Regions from separate parts of the Ferrimonas sp. YFM genome, predicted to be linked through region 1. Evidence: predicted binding sites of a transcription regulator. Region 1 holds the regulator's gene; each other region holds the start of a gene.
What was found. Region 1 encodes sigma-54, which starts transcription at its own class of promoters, with help from an activator protein. Its sites were predicted from a motif close to GTTGGCACGNNNNTNGNNT; they were not measured.

Region 2: QUE41_RS03340 (P-II family nitrogen regulator) is a predicted target of sigma-54. The motif match lies at 3,669-3,687, and genes of this name have one in related genera.
Region 3: QUE41_RS06680 (LruC domain-containing protein) is a predicted target of sigma-54. The motif match lies at 2,766-2,784, and genes of this name have one in related genera.
Region 4: QUE41_RS20865 (formate dehydrogenase accessory sulfurtransferase FdhD) is a predicted target of sigma-54. The motif match lies at 1,328-1,346, and genes of this name have one in related genera.

Annotation. Positions count from the first base shown of each region.
Region 1 is NZ_AP027368.1:4,201,947-4,206,623, reverse strand. It holds gene rapZ (RNase adapter RapZ) at 1-429, opposite strand, end outside; gene ptsN (PTS IIA-like nitrogen regulatory protein PtsN) at 426-872, opposite strand; gene hpf (ribosome hibernation promoting factor) at 875-1,162, opposite strand; gene QUE41_RS19455 (RNA polymerase factor sigma-54) at 1,186-2,637, opposite strand; gene lptB (LPS export ABC transporter ATP-binding protein) at 2,705-3,436, opposite strand; gene lptA (lipopolysaccharide transport periplasmic protein LptA) at 3,433-3,975, opposite strand; gene lptC (LPS export ABC transporter periplasmic protein LptC) at 3,962-4,516, opposite strand; gene kdsC (3-deoxy-manno-octulosonate-8-phosphatase KdsC) at 4,513-4,677, opposite strand, start outside.
Region 2 is NZ_AP027368.1:699,928-704,604, reverse strand. It holds gene clpB (ATP-dependent chaperone ClpB) at 1-576, opposite strand, end outside; gene pgeF (peptidoglycan editing factor PgeF) at 647-1,369, opposite strand; gene rluD (23S rRNA pseudouridine(1911/1915/1917) synthase RluD) at 1,369-2,340, opposite strand; gene QUE41_RS03345 (outer membrane protein assembly factor BamD) at 2,464-3,231, shown strand; gene QUE41_RS03340 (P-II family nitrogen regulator) at 3,289-3,627, opposite strand; gene QUE41_RS03335 (GspH/FimT family pseudopilin) at 3,738-4,265, shown strand; gene QUE41_RS03330 (TapY2 family type IVa secretion system protein) at 4,266-4,535, opposite strand; gene QUE41_RS03325 (type IV pilin protein) at 4,532-4,677, opposite strand, start outside.
Region 3 is NZ_AP027368.1:1,411,310-1,415,986, forward strand. It holds gene cpaB (Flp pilus assembly protein CpaB) at 1-652, opposite strand, end outside; gene QUE41_RS06665 (A24 family peptidase) at 677-1,117, opposite strand; gene QUE41_RS06670 (Flp family type IVb pilin) at 1,136-1,354, opposite strand; gene QUE41_RS06675 (LysR family transcriptional regulator) at 1,665-2,618, opposite strand; gene QUE41_RS06680 (LruC domain-containing protein) at 2,819-4,677, shown strand, end outside.
Region 4 is NZ_AP027368.1:4,513,872-4,518,548, forward strand. It holds gene QUE41_RS20855 (DUF3306 domain-containing protein) at 70-660, opposite strand; gene QUE41_RS20860 (DUF3305 domain-containing protein) at 647-1,114, opposite strand; gene QUE41_RS20865 (formate dehydrogenase accessory sulfurtransferase FdhD) at 1,392-2,207, shown strand; gene QUE41_RS20870 (substrate-binding domain-containing protein) at 2,204-3,109, shown strand; gene QUE41_RS20875 (hypothetical protein) at 3,218-4,677, shown strand, end outside.

The DNA.
Region 1 (4,677 bases):
CTGATGGACCGACAGGCCATCGGTCATGAAACTGTGGTCGGCCAGGTCGCGAATGGGGGCCAGCAGTTGGGTCTCTGAGGCGATCGCCTCCGCCAGGGAAGTGCCGCTGCGCGACAGGGGATGCAGTCTGCGGGTCTCGCTGTAGCGCTTGATCAGGCTGGCATCCGACGCATCCAGGAAGTAGATCTGTCGCTCGATGGAATCCGGCAGGTGCTTGAGTATCTCAGGAATCTGTTCCGCCTGGTCCGGCAGGTTGCGGATGTCCAGGCTGACCGCCAGGGTGTCGCATTGATCCAGCATCTCCTCCACCAGGGAGGGCAGCATCACCGCGGGCAGGTTGTCGACACAGTAGCAGCCCAGGTCTTCGAGGACCCGGAGGGCGACGGATTTGCCGGCACCGGAACGTCCGGAGAGGATGATCAGTTTCACGAGGTCACCAGGGCATAGAGCTCAGAGTCATTGCTGCATTTGCGCAGTGCCCGGCAGGTCTCTTTGTCCTGCAGGGTCTTGGCCATGGCGGCCAGAGTGGCCAGGTGCTCCTGTACGGCGTCCTCGGGGACAAACAGGGCAAACAGCAGGTCCACTGGCTTGCCATCGATGGCGTCGAAGGGGATCGCTTCGTCGCACTTGATGAACACGGCGATGGGGCGCTCGATGTTCGCCAGCCGGCCATGGGGCAGGGCGATTCCCTTGCCGATGCCGGTGCTGCCCATCCTCTCCCTGGCCAGCAGGCTTTCGAACAGCTGCTGGGGGTTGAGACTGCCGTGATGCTCGCCCGCCAGTTGGGAGATCATCTCCAGGGCGCGCTTTTTGCTAAGGCCCGGAGCGGCGATGGTGGCGCACTCCGGGCTGAGTAACGTGGTTATGTCCATGATTAATGGCGTGAAATTTTCTCTTTATGCTTGATAACCTGACGGTCCAGCTTGTCGATCAGGCCGTCGATGGCAGCGTACATGTTGTCGTGGTGGTGGGTCGCGTACACTTCGCGGCCACTCAGGTTCAGTTTGGCTTCGGCGGTTTGCTGTGCTTTCTCCACATTCAGCACCACGTAGACATTGGAGATATGGTCAAAGTGGCGCTCCAGCTTGTCGAACTTGGTGTGCACATAATCTCTCAGAGCGGTTGTGATCTCGACGTGATGACCGGTCAGATTGATTTGCATATAGGTTCCTCCTTTTTTGCTGGTTACAGCTGTTTCCGCTGATTGGATGGAGCTATGCCCAGGGCTTCCCTGTACTTGGCGATGGTCCGTCTCGCCACCTTGATTCCCTGTTCTGCCAGCAGCTCCGCCATTTTGCTGTCACTGAGAGGTTTTTTAGGATTCTCAGCAGCAACCAATTTTTTAATTAAAGCACGAATTGCCGTGGATGAGCACTCGCCGCCACTGTCGGTGCTGACGTGGCTGGAAAAGAAGTATTTCAGCTCGAAGATGCCACGGGGCGTATGCATGTATTTCTGGGTGGTCACCCGGGAGATAGTGGACTCGTGCATGTCCACCGCTTCCGCCACATCGTTGAGCACCATGGGCTTCATCGCCTCGTCACCATACTCCAGGAAGCCTTGCTGGAACTGGACGATGCAGTTGGCCACCTTGAGCAGGGTGTCGTTGCGGCTCTCCAGGCTCTTCAGGAACCACTTGGCTTCCTGCAGGTGACCGCGAACGAATTGGCTGTCTGCCTGATTGCGGCTGTTGCGGCTCAGGGCCGCATACTGTTCGTTGATGCGGATCTTGGGCATGGTGTCCGGATTGAGTTCCACTACCCAGCGCCCCTTGCGCTTGGAGACCGCCACATCGGGAATCACGTACTGGTCGTTATCGCTGACCAGGGCGCTGCCGGGACGCGGGTTGAGGGTCTGGATCAGCTCCATCGCCTCTTTGAGCTCCTCCTCCTTGAGGCGGGTCTTGCGCATCAGGCCGCGGAAGTCGCGATTGGCCAGCAGATCCATGTGCTCCTGGATCAGCATCCTGGCCTCTGCCAGCCAGGGGGTTCCCCCATCAAACTGACTCAGTTGCACCAGCAGGCACTCGGCCAGATCCCGGGCACAGACGCCCACAGGATCGAATCGTTGCACCCGCTTGAGCACCGCTTCCACCTCGTCCAGCTCCACCTCATCGTCGCCCATGGCTTCGAGAATGTCTTCGGCGGTCTGGGTCAGGTAGCCGCGTTCGTCGGTGGCATCAATGATGGCCACCGCGATGGCGCGGTCGGTATCGGACATGGGGGTCAGTTCCATCTGCCACAGCAGATGGCTTTGAAGGCTGTCGCCGGTGCTGCCCTGAAAGGGCATGTCGTCTTCCCGGCTGGACATGGGGGCCGGGGAGGAGGTGTAGTATTCGTCCCAGGAGGTGTCGACCTGAAGGTCATCGGGCATGTCGGTCTGACTCAGGGCCTCGCTGGTGTCCAGGCTGGCGGCTTCCGGAGCGGGCTCCAACTCATCCCGGGTGGCGGTGTCCGGGGTGTCGGGGACGGCTGGGCTGAGATCCTCCTCGACCTCAAGCAGGGGGTTGGCATCCAGAGCCTCCTGAATCTCCTGTTGGAGATCCAGCGTCGACAGTTGCAGCAGGCGAATGGCCTGTTGCAACTGCGGGGTCATGGTGAGCTGCTGTCCCAGCTTTAGCTGTAGAGAAGTCTTCATTTACAACAACCTGTCCTTATTCCTTCTTGTTATTTCCGGTTGTATTCCTGGTCGGGAGTTCAAATTACTATAGCTTGAACTGGTCGCCCAAGTATACCGAGCGCACCAGCTTGTTCTCTAGGATGGCGGCGGGTTCACCCTGGGCGATCAGCTCGCCGTGGCTGACGATGTAGGCGTGTTCACAGACGTCCAGAGTCTCCCGAACATTGTGGTCGGTGATCAGTACGCCCAGGCCGCGATCTCTCAGGTGCTGGATGATCTTCTTGATGTCGATCACCGAGATGGGGTCGACGCCGGCGAAGGGCTCGTCCAGCAGGATGAACTTGGGATCGGCAGCCAGGGCCCGGGCGATCTCTACCCGGCGGCGCTCGCCGCCGGACAGGCTCATTCCCAGGCTGTCGCGGATGTGGGTGATGTTGAACTCCTCCAGAAGCTGTTCCAGCTTCTCTACCCGCTGGGACTGGCTCAGGCCCTTGCGGGTCTGCAGCACCGCCATCAGGTTGTCGTACACCGACAGCTTGCGGAAGATGGAGGATTCCTGAGGCAGGTAGCCAATCCCCTTGCGGGCACGGCTGTGCATCGGCAGCAGGGTGATCTCCTCGCCGTCAATGAGGATCCGGCCCCGGTCGTTCTGCACCAGGCCCACCACCATGTAGAAGGTGGTGGTCTTGCCGGCGCCGTTGGGGCCCAGCAGGCCGACGATCTGGCCGGTGCTGACCTCAAGGCCAACGTTCTTGACCACTTCCCGGCCCTTGTAGGCCTTGGCCAGTTTCTCTGCGGTCAGGGTTGAGCGGGTCATTGCTGCTTCTCACCCTCTTTCTTTTCCTTGGGCTCGGCCAGGGATTTGAGATCGGTTTCTGCAGGCTGGAAGATGGTGGTGATCTGCTCATCCTTGTTGCCTTCGGCCACCAGCATCTGCTTCTCCAGGTCGTACTGGATGGTGTCGCCCTGGACCAGGCTGCCGGACTGGCGCATCTCCGCTTTCCCCTTCAGGGTCAGGATGCGCTTCTGGATGTCGTAGCGAATTTCGGCGGCTTCGGCCTGGGCCAGCTTGCCGTTCTCCATCATCTGTTGATAGGTGGCGGGAGAACCGGAGGCGATCAGGGTGGTCACCACCTTGTCGTCGGTGGCTTCGGCACGCAGTTCGTCGGCGTTGATCAGCAGGGTGCCCTGGGTGATGCGAACCCGGCCCGAGTAGATCAGCATGCCGTTGGGCAGATCCGCCCTGGAGTTATCGGCTTTGACCTCCACTTTCTCGTGAATGTCGCTGTCCAGGGCTGCGGCGCCGGTGCTGCCCAGCAGCATCATGGCGGCCAGAAGCAGTTTAATGGGTTTCATAGATGGCATTTACCTGACTCTTTAATTCAATCCGGTTCAAATTCAGATCCGCCCACAACCCTTTGGCGGTGATGTTAAAGCCCTCGCCATTGCCTTTGATCTGGCGGTTGGAGGTCATGATCATCGTCTCCAGGTCCAGTTCCAGATAGTCGGTGGTGATGGTCTTAAGTGGTTCATTGGGCTCGATGGCTGTGATGATAACATCATTTTCCAGTACCACGTGGCGGCCGTCGCTGAGTTGCCCCTGAGTGGCCTGCACCCGCCACTGCCCCTGGCTGTCTTCAGGGTAGAGCAGATAGTCCGGTTCCTGCAGGCGGGTCAGGGCCAGGGCCTGGTAGTGCTCCATCTGGTCGGCGCTGATCTCGGCACTGAGGCGGCCCGACTCCGAGTAGACGCGGCTGCGCAGGTTCTCGGCGACGAAGTCCGGCTGGTAGCTGGGTTTGACGTCCACCTGGGCCTGGTCCTTCATCACCATGGAGCGCCAGGTCAGCAGGATGGCGGCACCAAACAGGATGGCAATGGCTATCCCTTCGCGCTTCATACGCTCATCCCTTTGGCGTCCTTGAAGGTGCCCTGGGCTTCCATGATCAGATCGCACAGCTCACGGACGGCGCCAAAGCCGCCGCGGGTGCCGGTCACCAGGTGTGCCTGGCGCAGCAGCAACGGGTGGGCGTCGTTGACCGCCACGGACAGGCCGGCGAG
Region 2 (4,677 bases), 1.2 Mb from region 1:
CTGGATGGTGCGACGAATCTCATCGTCCCGGCCGATGACCGGGTCCAGCTTGCCCGCCTCGGCGCGCTCGGTGAGATCTATGGTGTATTTGGACAGGGCCTGACGCTGATCTTCGGCGTTCTGATCCTCCACGGTCTGGCCGGCCCGCAGCTTGTCGATGCTGGCCTCCAGGCGGGATTTGTCCGCCCCCATCTGTTTCAGGGTCTCACCCAGGGCGTCCCCGCGCTCAATCACCGCCAGCAGGAACAGCTCGCTGGAGATGTACTGATCCTTGCGCTTCTGCGCCAGCTTGTCGCACAAGTTGAACACCGCCACCATGTGCCTGGAGAGCTGCACTTCGCCGCCGGTGCCGGTCACCTTGGGCAGCCGGTCCAGCGCTTCGGTCAGTTTGGATCTCAGGGCATTGACGTCGATCCCCGATCCGGCCAGCACAGGGCGAACCGTGCCGCCGTCCTGATTAAGAAGGGCCAGCATGAGGTGCTCAGGCTCTATGTACTGGTGGTCCCGTCCCAATGCCAGGGACTGGGCATCGGAGATCGCCATTTGGAACTTGTTGGTCAGTCGGTCGAGTCGCATACCCTAAACTCCCACAAATCATCTAACACAGAGAATAGATGGGTATGCTTAACAGGGATTTCAAGTCCGCTTAACGGATCCAGATAAGAGAGGCCATGCGGCCACAGCGGCCATCACGACGGTAGGAGAAGAACTTGTCGGAGTCTGAATAGGTGCAGAGGTGACTCAGGGTAATCTGGGTGAGCCCCAGGGCAGACAAGCGCTGAAAAGCCAGTTGCGGCAAGTTGGCCAGGTATTTGTCTCCACGGGCGACAAAGGCAGAAACCGCTTGCGCATCCTGGCTAACAAACTGCTCCCTGACCTCTGGCCCCACTTCGAATGCCTCGGCTGAGATCGCCGGCCCTATCCAGGCCAGAAGATCCGACGCCTCTCCGGAAAAGCGGGCCACCGTCTGCTCCAATACTCCATCACACAACCCCCGCCAACCGGCATGGGCCGCCGCCACCTGGCTGCCATCCCGATGGCACAGCAGCACAGGCAAACAATCCGCGGTCATGATGGTACACACCTGATTTGGTGTGTTGGCATAGGAAGCATCGGCCCGGGGAAGCGATTCATCGCAGGGCAGGGTCACCACCCGGGTGCCATGCACCTGCTCCAGCCACGCAGGATCCTTGGGCAACTGCAGCCCAAGGCGCAGCGCCTCCCTGTTGAGGCGAACCGCCTCGGCTTCATCCCCGACATGGGCCCCCAGATTAAAACCGTCAAAAGGCGGTTGGGATTGGCCACCCAACCTGTCGGTGCTGGCTGCAGCGACACCCTCAGGCAGAGTCCAGTCCGGGGTAAACCACATCAGTAATCCATGCCTCGTTCGGCGGTATCCTGACGCAGCGCCTCGGTCAGTTTGACCATATCCTCGGGCACAGGCGCATGCCACTGCATCCACTCACTGGTCACTGGGTGGGCCAGCTCCAGCTTAACGGCGTGCAGGGCCTGACGACGGAAGCCTCTGAGCACGGTCTGCAACTCCTCACTGGCGCCCTTGGTAGGACGAGGGCGTCCCTGGTAGAGGGGATCGCCCACCAGAGGATGCTTGATGTGCGCCATATGTACCCGGATCTGGTGAGTACGCCCGGTCTCCAGTCGCAGGCGCAGTCTGGTGTGAGCACGGAACTTCTCAGCAATGCGGTAGTGGGTCACCGCAGGTTTGCCAATCTCGGTCACCGCCATGTGGGTACGCTTTTGAGGATGACGGCCAATGTTGGCATCCACACTGCCGCCAGCGGTCAGGGTGCCGTGGGCAATGGCTTCATACTCCCGGGTAATCTCCCTGGCCTGCAATTGAGCCACCAGATGGGTTTGCGCCGGAACCGTCTTGGCCACCACCATCAATCCAGTGGTGTCCTTATCCAGACGGTGAACAATGCCGGCCCGAGGCACATTGGCGATCTCGGGGCAGTGATACAAAAGCGCATTCAAAATGGTGCCGTCGGCGTTGCCCGCTCCAGGGTGCACCACCAGATCCGCTGGCTTGTTGATCACCAGGATATGGTCGTCCTCATAAACGATATCCAGCTCAATATCCTGAGGTTTGGAGCTCACCTCCTCCTCAAGGGTGGCTTGAATCGCCACCTGCTGATCCACCAACACCTTCTCCCTGGGTTTGGTGACGGTTTCTCCGTCCAGAGTCACCTGACCGGCCAGGATCCACTCCTTGATTCGGCTGCGCGAATAGTCGGGGAACAGATCGGCCAGAGCCTGGTCTAACCGCATACCTAGGTGCGTATTATCAATTACGCCATTTAATTCAACGTGTTGGGTCATATACTCTCGATGCGGCTGTAAAAGCTCGAAATCACTCGCAGTTCTGATAGAATCGCTCCAGCCGCAATTTTATCTCTTTTTGCAGCAGAACTTCACGATAATGATAAGGAATTGGTTCAAACAATGCGTAAACTAGCAGGCCCTTTGCTTCTCGCCTTGGCCGGCACCCTGATGATGGCCGGTTGCTCCTCAACCAAAGAGGGCCCTGATGCCTACGTCGTCGAAGACCGCTCCCCGGAAGCTCTGTATGGCGATGCCCGCCAGGCCATGGAAGCCGGCAACTTTACCAAGGCCTCCAAGGTTCTTGAAGCCCTGGATTCCAGATACCCCTTCGGCACCTACAAAACTCAGGTGCAGCTGGACCTGATCTACGCCTATTACAAGATGGCCGACACCGCCAGCGCCCTGGCGAACATCGACCGCTTTATCCGACTCAATCCTACCCACAAGGATATCGACTACGTCTACTACATGCGTGGTCTGGTGAACATGCAGGCGGACAGCTACCTGTTCCACGAACTGCTGGATATGGATCGCACCGACCGTGATCCTGAGAACGCCAAGGAAGCGTTCAAAGATTTTGAGAAGCTGGTAAAGACCTTCCCGGACAGCCGCTACGCCGCCGACGGCCGCCAGCGGATGATCGCCATCAAGAACCGTCTGGCAGAGTACTCCCTTCGAGTGGCGGAGTACTACGTCAAGATTGAAGCCTGGGTGGCCGCCGCCAACCGTGCCCAGCAGATTCTGGAAACCTACGCCGGCACCCCTGCAGTAGAGGGTGCGCTGGAGGTGATGGTTAAGAGCTACGAAGAACTGGGTCAGGAAAAATTGAAGCAGAACGTATTGACCGTTCTCAAGGCAACCTACCCGGAAAACAGTTTGGCAGACTGAGTCTGTGCAGAATCAAAAAAGGCGCCAACCGGCGCCTTTTTTTAATAAACCGCTTTCTTAGATGGCGTCTTCGTTCTCTTCACCGGTACGGATGCGAATCACCCGCTCAACGTCGGTGACGAAAATTTTGCCATCACCAATCTTACCGGTACGGGCAATATCAACGATCGCTTCAATGGCCTGGTCAACCAGCTCATCGGCAATCACCAGATCAATCTTCACCTTGGGCAGAAAATCCACCATATACTCGGCACCACGATACAGCTCAGTGTGTCCTTTCTGACGACCGAAGCCTTTGACTTCCTGAACCGTCATCCCATTCACACCGATCTCGCCCAGTGCCTCCCGAACATCATCCAGCTTAAACGGCTTGATGATCGCTTCAATCTTTTTCATCTGCCCTCACCCTTCGGCGCAGTCCGCGCCATTACACAACCATGCCAGCCTGTTGCCAGCTAAACTGATAAAGAGTGTAAGCGATTCAAATCGGGATAGGGAAGCCTGAAATGTTGCCTGGACGCTACGAGCAGGGGTTAACCCTGATCGAACTTATGATCGCATTGGCGGTTGCCGCCATCCTGTTACTCTGGGGCGCTCCCTCCATGCGCAGCCTGTTTGCAGATGCCCGAGCCAAGGCGAAAATCCATGCCCTCTACCACGACCTGACCCAGGCCCGTCACCTGGCTCTGAGCTACCAGGCCATGGTCACCCTATGCCCTGTCTCCACAAGCAACCAGTGTGATGGCAACTGGGGAGAAGGCTACCAGGTGTTTATCGACGCCCTCCCCCTGCAAACCCTGGACAGTGACGATCTTGTCATGTTCAGCCGCACGGGCATCGACTCTCAAGACCACCTGAAATACAGTGCCACGGTCAATGCGATCCGATTCGACCCCGAGGGGTTCACCGGCCAAAATGGCAGCTTCTACTACTGCAGCGATCAGCCACTGGTCAGCCACCCGGTGAAGGTGGTGATCAGCCGCACCGGACGGGTCAAGCTGGAAGAACATGACGGCAGCACCAGCTGCCAGTGATCATCTGGGCGTCAGTTGCTCCAGGGCCCGGGCTTTGGGAGAACGAAACCGCTCGCGGCCCGGCTGACACTCCATCACCCTCAGTATCTGTGCCGTCTCCTCGACCAGCCCCCGCCCGGGCAATTGCAGCTGTTCCTGACGGGCACGGCTGGGGTACCAGAGGAAAAACAGCACCCGCTCCCGACCCAGGCTGTCCTCCAGCCAGCATTTGTACTCCACCCTCATTGGCTGGCTCAGCATCAGAGGCAGAATCATCCACAACAGTTTCATTGCCAGCACTCCAGAGGAGTTCGCGCTCCGATTTCGTTCAGCGTGATGGCCGCACAGCCTGGGTCCACTGAGGCTTGTGCCCCCAAGGCCGTCGCCTTAAGCACAAAACCGTCGTTTCCCGCCGACTGAGCATCCAGGGAGT
Region 3 (4,677 bases), 1.9 Mb from region 1:
TGGAGACCGCCTGGGGGGCAACCTCGATTACCACCGTGGTTTCCAGCTCGCCATTGATGCCCACCTTGGGTTTGACGCCGTTGTCGGACTGACTGTCCAGGGCCATCACCCGAACCTGTTGCATCAACAGGCCGGCCCGCACGCCGGTGAACTGGGTCAGTTCGGCGGTGGCATTGGAGAGGTTGGTGTGGGGGGAGCTCACCGTCAGGATGTCGATGTAATCCCCGGGGTGGATGTAGTTGTCCACCAGATTGGTGGCCGAGATGGTCAGCGGATAGAGCACCATCCCCTCAGTGGTGAGGAGATCGAGATAACCGGGCTGACCAGGCTGGCTAAGCTGCTCGGGGAAGACCCACTCTCCGTCATCGATGTTGCGCGCCGCCAGGGTGGCCGGGGTCAGCGTCAGAGAGATATCCTCATTGGCCCCCAACTGGGCAGCTTCCTCCTGAGTCAGGGTGACTCGGGTCAGGATCGAGCCTGAGACGGCCTCGCCCTCGGCGATGGCACTGCTGGCCTGCCATAGGGTTACCATCTTCACTTCAGGCGGCGGGGGCGTGGCCGGTTCACCATTGCCACTGACCAGGTCCAGGATGCCGTAGAGGCCGAAGATGACCGCCAAAAAGGCGATAAGGTAGGTCACTTTTGAACTCATAATGTGGTTCGCCGTTCGACTGTTTTAGGTATTGAGCGTCGAGACAAGAAGCTGGAATCCCACCCCCAGCAAGATGGCGAGGCCATAGGGGAGTCCCGGGTCTTCCTTGCTCCGGTCAAAAATTCGGTACTTGATGAGGTAGCCTGCGGCCAGCACACCGCCGATAAGCAGTATCCAGAAGCTGGCGTGGAGCAGTTCATCTAAAGTCATCAGTGGCGCCAGGGCCATATAGAGCTTGGCGTCCCCGCCTGCCCAGAAGCGGACCAGGTAGAGGGCCAGGCCGATAACAATGGCCAGGGCAAAGCTTGGCAGTGCCTCAGGCCAGGTGCCGCCGATGAGGGCGACCAGCCAGGTGAGCAGCAGCAGCAGCCCCACCTGGCCGTTGGATATCCGCCGATGGCGGATATCCGACAGGGCGATCCAGCAGGCTTCCAGTGTGATAACAGCGGATAGAACCGGAAGCATTTGGGACCGCCTTGCTAATTAGCCGTCAGCCTGAACGGCTTGTTCACCGAGCATTGTGCCAATGGTGCCAAAGGCTTGCTTAAGTGAAGTAAAAATCGCACCGTCGTTAGCAAATGCTACGCCTAGAATTACAGCCATAGCTACACCAATCAGGCCGTACTCGATGGCGGTTACACCGCGCTCGTCGCGCTTGAAGGTGGTCAGGGCGGCTTGGGCTTTGGCGTAGGTTTTGATCATGTTCACTGTCATCTCCTTATAAACATTTTTAGGCGTGAATGAATCACGGAATTGATGTTATTGAGATGCTGAAATCTTAAAAAGATGGGTTCTATAAGAGTGGCTTATGGAAAGTTTGCTGAATATAGTATTTTCAACGGGTTAGTTCTTGGTGGGTTCCACCTGATTTAATGTGAAAATTTGATGTATATACCATTTGGTACAGGTGAGTCAGGGGAATTGTTGGATATTACAAGGGGAGTATAGACGAAAATGGGAGCGAAAGAGTTTCGCTCCCATGGAAAAATCATCAAATTTGATGAGGCAGGAATTATTGACGGACGTGCGCCAGTTTATTAAAGAGCCACAGCCCGGCATCGTGGAATTGATGGCCATTGGGCCAAAGCAATGTAGCACGCCAGTCAAAATGAGAAATTCGGTCAAAATCGAACTGGATAGGGGTCAGTTTATTGTTCTCCAGATCCTGTTTAATTACGAAATCAGGCAGGCAGGAGATGCCTATGCCGCTTCGACAGAAGCTCAATAGTGTATTGAGGTCTTCCACCTGCCACACCTGCACCATATCGGTCATTTTGCGCATGGATTGCTCCGGCAGGTTGGTGGGCAGCAGCAGCCTCGAGTGGCACAGACTGGCGTAGCGGATGGGTTGCCCCAGGGATTCGGCCAGCTGGGGAGAAGCAACCCAGTGACTGCTTATCTGAAAAGCATCCACCGAGGTAAAGTCCACCATGTCGGTCTTTGGGAACAGGCCAAGAACCGCATCTAGCTGTCCATCATCAATTTTTTGCAAAAGAGACTGACTGTTTTGCTGAACCAGGTAGAGCTCTACGTGGGGAAAGGTTTCAGCAAACTCTGACATGATGGTGAGCAGCTCAGGTGTGCCGACTAAGGGGTCGACACCGATGCGCAGGCGGGGCTCGGCCACCCCTTCAAGGGAGCGCGCTTGCTCGGAAAAGTGCTCTACCTGGGAGAGCATCATCCTGGCATCTTTGAGCAGTCTCTGGCCTTTCTCCGTCAGTTTTGGGTATTTCCCTTGCCGGCTAAAGAGATCAAAACCCAAATCAATTTCCAGGTTTTGTACCTGTTGGCTGATGGCAGCTTGGGTCTTTTTTAATTGTCTTCCTGCGGCGGTAAAGGATCCCTCATCCGCGGCAGCAACGAAGGCTCTGACTGCTTCCAGTTGCAGTTTCATAAAGCTGTCCCTAATAAAACTCTGGCACAAATAAATTAGAAAAAGAGGGGCTGAATAGGGAGGCCCACTCATTAGAGATAATTATTGTTGGCGTTTTTTCACATCAAGATCAACAGTGAATGCCACTCAGTGGCGATTTTTTTGCATATTTGCCGGTTGCATAATGCAAAAACATCAGCGTCATATTTTTCAAAGTGCTGACTTGATTGAGTTTTTCATCTTGGCATGGAAATTTCTTTATCCCTTTCAAACCTATGCCTGGAGGGGATGAGATGTTTCGATTAGCCACACTTTTAATGGCGGTGTCAGCTGGGGCGGCGGCGACGCCCTTTAACAACTGCCCAACAGAAGCCTTTCTGTTTCAGAAGGACACCACGGTGTATGGGGTCGATCTGGTGACCGGTGATTACCAGGTTTTGAAGGAGGACCTGACCCTTCCGGGCAACGTGAATGCCATTGGTTTCAATCAGACCGACAACTACATCTATGGCTTCAGCAAAAGCCAGCTTAATGTGGTTCGGGTGGGCAGTGATTATGAGGCTGAGATCCTGGGGGTCACAGGCCTGCCGTCAGGGGTGCACTTCTATGTGGGGGATGTGCATGAAAACACCTACTGGATCTATCACAGGAATCACGGTCTCTACGCCATCTCCCTGACCGCCTCAGACCCGAACTATCTGCAGGCGGTGAAGATTCAGGGGGCCGATACGTCCATGAACCTCACCGACTTCGCCTTCCACCCGGACGATGGCGAGCTCTATGCCGTGGATAACAGCAGCGGCGCCGTGTATCAGGTTGACATCGGCGACGGCAGCCGCGAGATCCTGGGTTACAGCGGCGTCACCGGCACCTTTGGCGCCGGCTATTTCGATAAGAGTGGCTACTACTACATCAGTCGCAATCAGGACGGCAATATCTTCCGCCTGGATCTGCGCAATCCTGAACAGCTCGATCCCACCGCCGAGTTCTATGCCAATGGCCCCAGCTCCAATCAGAACGATGGCGCGCGCTGTGCCATCGCGCCTGTGGTGGCTAACAACGTCGACTTTGGTGATGCGCCGGACAGCTACGGTACCACCATGGAGGAGAATGGCGCCCGACACAGCCTGGAGCCGCAAGGCCCCATGCTTGGCAGTCAGGTGGACGCGGAACCGGACGGTTTCAAGTCGCCGAGGAGCGATGAGTCTGATGGGCTCAATGATGAGGATGGCATCAGCTTTAAAAACGGCCTGACTGCGGGCCAGACCGCCATCATAGGGGTGTCGGTGGGCCGACAAGCCGGTTACCTGCAGGGCTTTTTCGACTGGAACAGTGACGGCGACTTTGACGATGCCGGAGAACACGCGGTACAGGATGAGTGGCTGGCCGTTGGCAGCAGTGATATCCAGGTGGCGGTGCCCGCCGATGCGTCCGGTGTGGTGCAGACCCGCTTCCGCATCGCTTCTGCCGCCGGGGTTCGCTCCCGAGGAGGGGCGCCGGACGGCGAGGTGGAAGATTACGCTGAAGCCGTGCTGGCACCTGGGGTCACCCAGATCCCCTACCCAAGCAGTGGCTGGGCCACCGTCGCCTTTGAGGACCGTTGGCCCAGAATGCCCGACTACGACATGAACGACGTGGTGGTGGATCTCAAGTTTATCCAGTATCTGCAGTCAGGCGAGATCACCCGCCTCAAGGTCACCGGACAGCTGCGCGCCGCTGGCGCTGCCTATCACAACGGCTTGGCACTGCATCTGCCAGGCATCAGCCGAGGCAACATCCGCAGTGACTCGACGCTGATTAAGACCAGTGGCTCGGTGGAAGGGGCGGGTCTGGAAGCGGGGCAAAGCAATGCGGTGTTTGTCATCAGCGAGGATCTTAAGACCGAAGTCACCACCAATTGCCTTTACTACCGCACCATTGTGGGGTGTGACGAAGCGATTCAGATGAGCTTCGAGCTGGATATCCATTTCGCCGATGGCATTCCGGCCAATGCCATGCCCAGGGCACCCTTTGATCCCTTTATCTTCGCGACCCCGGGCAAGGCGAGAACCGGCTTCGATGGTGCTCCCGGTCGCGGCCTGGAGATCCACATGGCGGATTATCCCCCCACGGATCTGGCCAGCGACCTCTACTTTGGTACCGAGCAGGATGA
Region 4 (4,677 bases), 310 kb from region 1:
TCTTTTTTATACCGTTGATCAGCAAAGGCTGTACCAACAACTCACCTCAGAGGCTGACTTCAAGCCCGGTCAGCTCTGCTGAGTTGGGTCATCCTGTTCGACCTCTGGGTCAAGATGTCCCTGCTCCCCGTCGGCACCGGGTAATTCTGGCTGGTTTTCCTCGCCTTCGCCGGATTCCTGCTCGGCCTTCGCCAGGGCTTCCCGGCGACGCTCCTCCTCCAGCGCCTTATCCAGATGGCGGAACACCTGAGTGGCCACCTCTTTGGCCACCTGAGCACTGAGCTTGGGTTGATCGCTGTAATCCAGGGCGTACTCCGCCATGCCGTCGGTGATGTTGTATTGAGGCTGACTCCACAAGGCTCGCAAGGCATCACGCTTCTTGGTGGGGTCGACCCCCTCCTTCAGAAACGCAGCGAAACTGCCCCCCTCCTCGATGGCGTCCGGGTCCGGCAGCGCTTCGGCCTCCTCTTCGGAGCTGGCTTCCGCCTCCTCAGCCTCCCCGTCGACCGCCTCTTCCGCCTCTTTGGCCAGAGCCTGCTCTTTGGCCGCCAACTCTTCAGCAGCCTGCTCCTCGGCCAGGCGCTCCTCCTCCTGCTCCTCCTTGACCTTGGTCAGCCGCTGTTGCCAGCGGGAAAGCAGGCCAGGCTTAGGGTCGGTCATGGCGTTTCTCCCGGCGCTCTTTCATCTCTCCGCGCACATCGATGTGCTTACGGCGATGGGCGCAGATCTGCTGTTCGCCATGGCGGGTAATAAAGGCCTCAATCCAGCACCCCACCGCCTTGGGCAGCGGATAGGTAAACACCGGCTGATCGCTCTCCAGGCAGCCTGCGGCAATATTCTGGTTGGCGGTCACCAGCATGGGGATCGGCTGGCCAGATTCATCTTCGTCGCACACCACAAACAGCAGAGGGTTATCCAGGTCCAGGTTGAGGCGGTAGTTGGCCCGCTCATCCAGGTGCAGCTCCAGCCCCACCAGGGTGGCACCCTCGACCTGCTCGGCATCGCCGGGAAGCAGCGCATCCACCGACCAGCGGGTCTCGCTCCAGCGGCCCATGGTGACCTGTTCGGATTTCAGCTTGACCTGAAGCGGCCAGATGTTTTCGGTTCGTTGCATCGGTTCCTCGCCCTGTGATGGCTGTTCCGCACTTAAGTGTGCTCCAGAGGCTGCAAAAACCGTTCCAACGCAAAATGGGGGTGAATGCGTGAGAATGATCACATCCCCACAGTCTGAAAGGACATTTTGTCCCAACCGGGTCAGGGTGTTGGGTCAAACTGGTCGAAATGGAGTGACCCCATTCACAGAGTTGGGGCCCTCAAGCCCCTAAATGCTGGAACAGTTTTTGCTAACAAATCACTAGAGTTTGTAGATCCCCTTGAACAGAAGAACCTCTATGCCCCAATTCAGTCGAACCGACACCGATGCCCCGTTGACCAAGACGGTGGAGGCCATCGATGCCACCGGCCAGCGCCTGGAGAAGCAGATCGCCTGTGAGCGGCCCCTGACCCTCTACCTCAACTGGCAACCCATAGTGACCCTGATGACCCTGGGCGCCCGGCCCGAGAAACTGGCCCTGGGTTACCTGAAAAATCAGGGCTTCATCAGCGATGTGGACAAGGTGGAGTCGGTGATCGTCGACTGGTCCGTCAGCTCCGCCGCGGTGATCACCAGCGAGTCCATCGAGGGGCTGCAGGAGAAGCTGAGCGAAAAGACCGTGACCTCAGGCTGCGGCCAGGGCTCGGTATTTGGCAGCTTCATGGCCGATGTGGACAACATCCGCCTGAAGGTACCCAGCCTGAAGCAGTCCACCATCTACGGTCTGCTGAAGAATCTCGGTGAGTACAACGAAACCTACAAGAACGCCGGGGCGGTGCACGGTTGCGGTGTCTGCCAGCAGACCGAGATCCTCTCCTTCGTAGAGGACATCGGCCGCCACAACGCCGTAGACACCCTGGCGGGGGAACTGTTTCTCAAACGTCAGTCCGGCGATGACCTGATCTTCTACACCACGGGTCGCCTCACCTCGGAGATGGTGATCAAGGTGGCCAAGATGGGCATTCCGGTGCTGGTCTCCCGCTCCGGCATTACCGAGATGGGTCTGGAACTGGCGCAGAAGCTGGGCATCACCCTGGTCTCCCGGGCCAAGGGGCGTCACTTCCTGGTCTACAACGGCGCTGAAACCATAGAATTCGATGAGGTCCCCGCATGACGACGGAACGCGAAAACCTGTTTATGAACGCCAAGGAGGTTGCCGAGTATCTCGATCTGAACGAGAAAAAGGTGTACGCCATGGCCAACGAGCAGCAGTTGCCCGGCACCAAGGTGACAGGTAAGTGGCTGTTTCCCAAGCCGATGATCGACCGCTGGGTGATGGAGTCCTGCCACTTTGGCATGCTCTCCGACCGGCTGATCATCACCGGCAGCGACGACCCGCTGCTGCAGTGGGTGATCAACCGTCTGGGGAGACGCATCGAATCCGCCGGGCTGGTGAACTACTGCTCCACCGGCTCCAAGCTGGGCCTGAATCAGCTGGCCCGCGGCCACGCGGATGTCTGCGCCATGCATTGGGGCGAGGAATCCGAGCGGGATCTGCGCCACACCGCCCTGCTCAAGCGCCACCCTCAGTTCAAACAGTGGGTGATGGTTCACGCCTGCAGCCGGGATTACGGCCTGATGATGCGCAGCGACCATCAGCATCTGTGTCACGACCTCAGTGAAACCCTGGCCCTGCGCTACCGCTGGGTGGCCCGTCAGGAGGGCGCCGGTGCCCGTCATCACTTCGACAACTGGCTCACCAAGATGCACCGCACCACCACAGACATCAATGTGGTCAATACCGCCTACAGTGAGCGGGAGTTGGCGGGGATGATCGCCCGTAACGAAGCGGAGTTTGGCATGGGCTGCCAGGGGATCGCCGGCGAGTTTGGCCTGGCGTTTGTGCCCCTGGGCAAGGAGTCCTTCGACCTGGTGATGCCTCAGGGTGTCTACTTCCGCTACCTGCTGCAGCAGCTGTTTGAACTGATGCAAACCCCGGATACCCTGGCCTTCGCCCAGCGTCTCGGGGGCTACGACCTCTCCGGCTGTGGCCGCATCATCTGGAGCCCGAGCTAAAGCGGCTCCGGGGTGGGCCTCTCCGGCCCACCCTAAATTTACAGTTAAATATCAATGACTTTTATCTGAGTCACCTCTATGCTTGTCCTCCCACTCTAAGGAGGCTTCATGAAGTATCGCGTCGAACTGGAAGAGTTCACCACCACCCCCGAAATCCTGCTCATTGAACCCCAGCCCGATGGCAGCGAGCGGGTGGTCTGGCACCTGGCGATGAAGAGCGACGAAAAGCTGATCCTGGTTGAGGTGGTGGACGACACCCACCTGGTCATCGCCGACTGGTACGGCAACCTGTTCCTCTATCACATCCCCAGCAGGCGCCTGCTGGCCCAGCACAAATTTGACGCTCGAATCGCCATGAGCGCCAATATCAGCAGGGACGGCAACCATATTCTGGTCGCTTACTGCGACGAAGCCAACGGCCTACAAAAGGTTGTAGAGGTACTGGAAACCACCAGCCTCAAGCCGCTGTGCCGTCACCTGCTACCGGACTGGGACCAGCTTGGCGACGACTGCGAGTACGAGGTCGAGGTGGATGTGTACCAGTTTCAACAGCCCATCGATGGCGAAGCCTGGTTCTACTGCTGCGATGCCAACAGCAGCTGGGACCAGCCGAAGCCTCACGGCTACTACCAGCTGGATCTCGCCAGCGGCCGCAGCTCGTTTCGTCCCCTGCCAGGAGTGGGCAACGCCGACGATGACTTCTGCCGCCCCGCCCTCAATTTTGAACTGGGATTGGGGGCCATGCTGGACTGGTCAAAAGTTCAGATGACGGCAGACGAAGAGGGGCAGCCGCAGGCACACCTCTCCTTGGTGCTGTTCTCCCTCGACAGCTTCGCGCCGGTACGCACCCTGACCGCCCGCGCCTTTTCCGACGAGCAGCTGGACGATCTGGAGGCACTGCTTGCGGGTGCAGACGCGGACGCCGACGAATACTACCAAGCACTCAGCGATCTGATGGAACAGTTGCAGCGGCTTAAGTGGCAGGGGGACAAGCTCGCCCTCACCTTCGAGGACCGGCAGCAGTGGCAACTGGATCGTCACGGCGAGCGTGTCCAGATTAAGGCCGAGCCGGAAGCCAAGCCCGAGCGCAGCTGGACACCAGAAGCGCAGTTCAGTGCCCGCATCCAGGGTCGCATCCCTCTGTTTGTAAAAGAGGATACCGCTGACACCCTGAAAGGGATGGTGAAACTGTGCGCTGACATCGACCGACAGCGACGGGGAAAGCGCTTCGCGTTCATGCTGATGGACTCCCAGGGCCAAGAGCTGGACCAGAGAGAGTTTTTCCGGCAAGCCGCCCTCAACCATCCCCAACCTCTGTTGGAGATGCTGGTCCACTTTGCCCAGTATGAGCACGCAGACGAACTCTATGACGACCTCAATGAAAGTTACGGCGCCCTGTGCCATCTGGTGAAAGCACTGGTGGAGAGCGGCGTCCCTGACTACCTGATTGCGGTGGAGGCCTGGGTCAGGCAACTGGATCTGGACCACGAGTTATTTGTCCAGGAGGAGCTTCTCGGCGCACTGCAGCGTCAGTATGGTGCCGACCACCCAGGCGTGGCGACCATCAT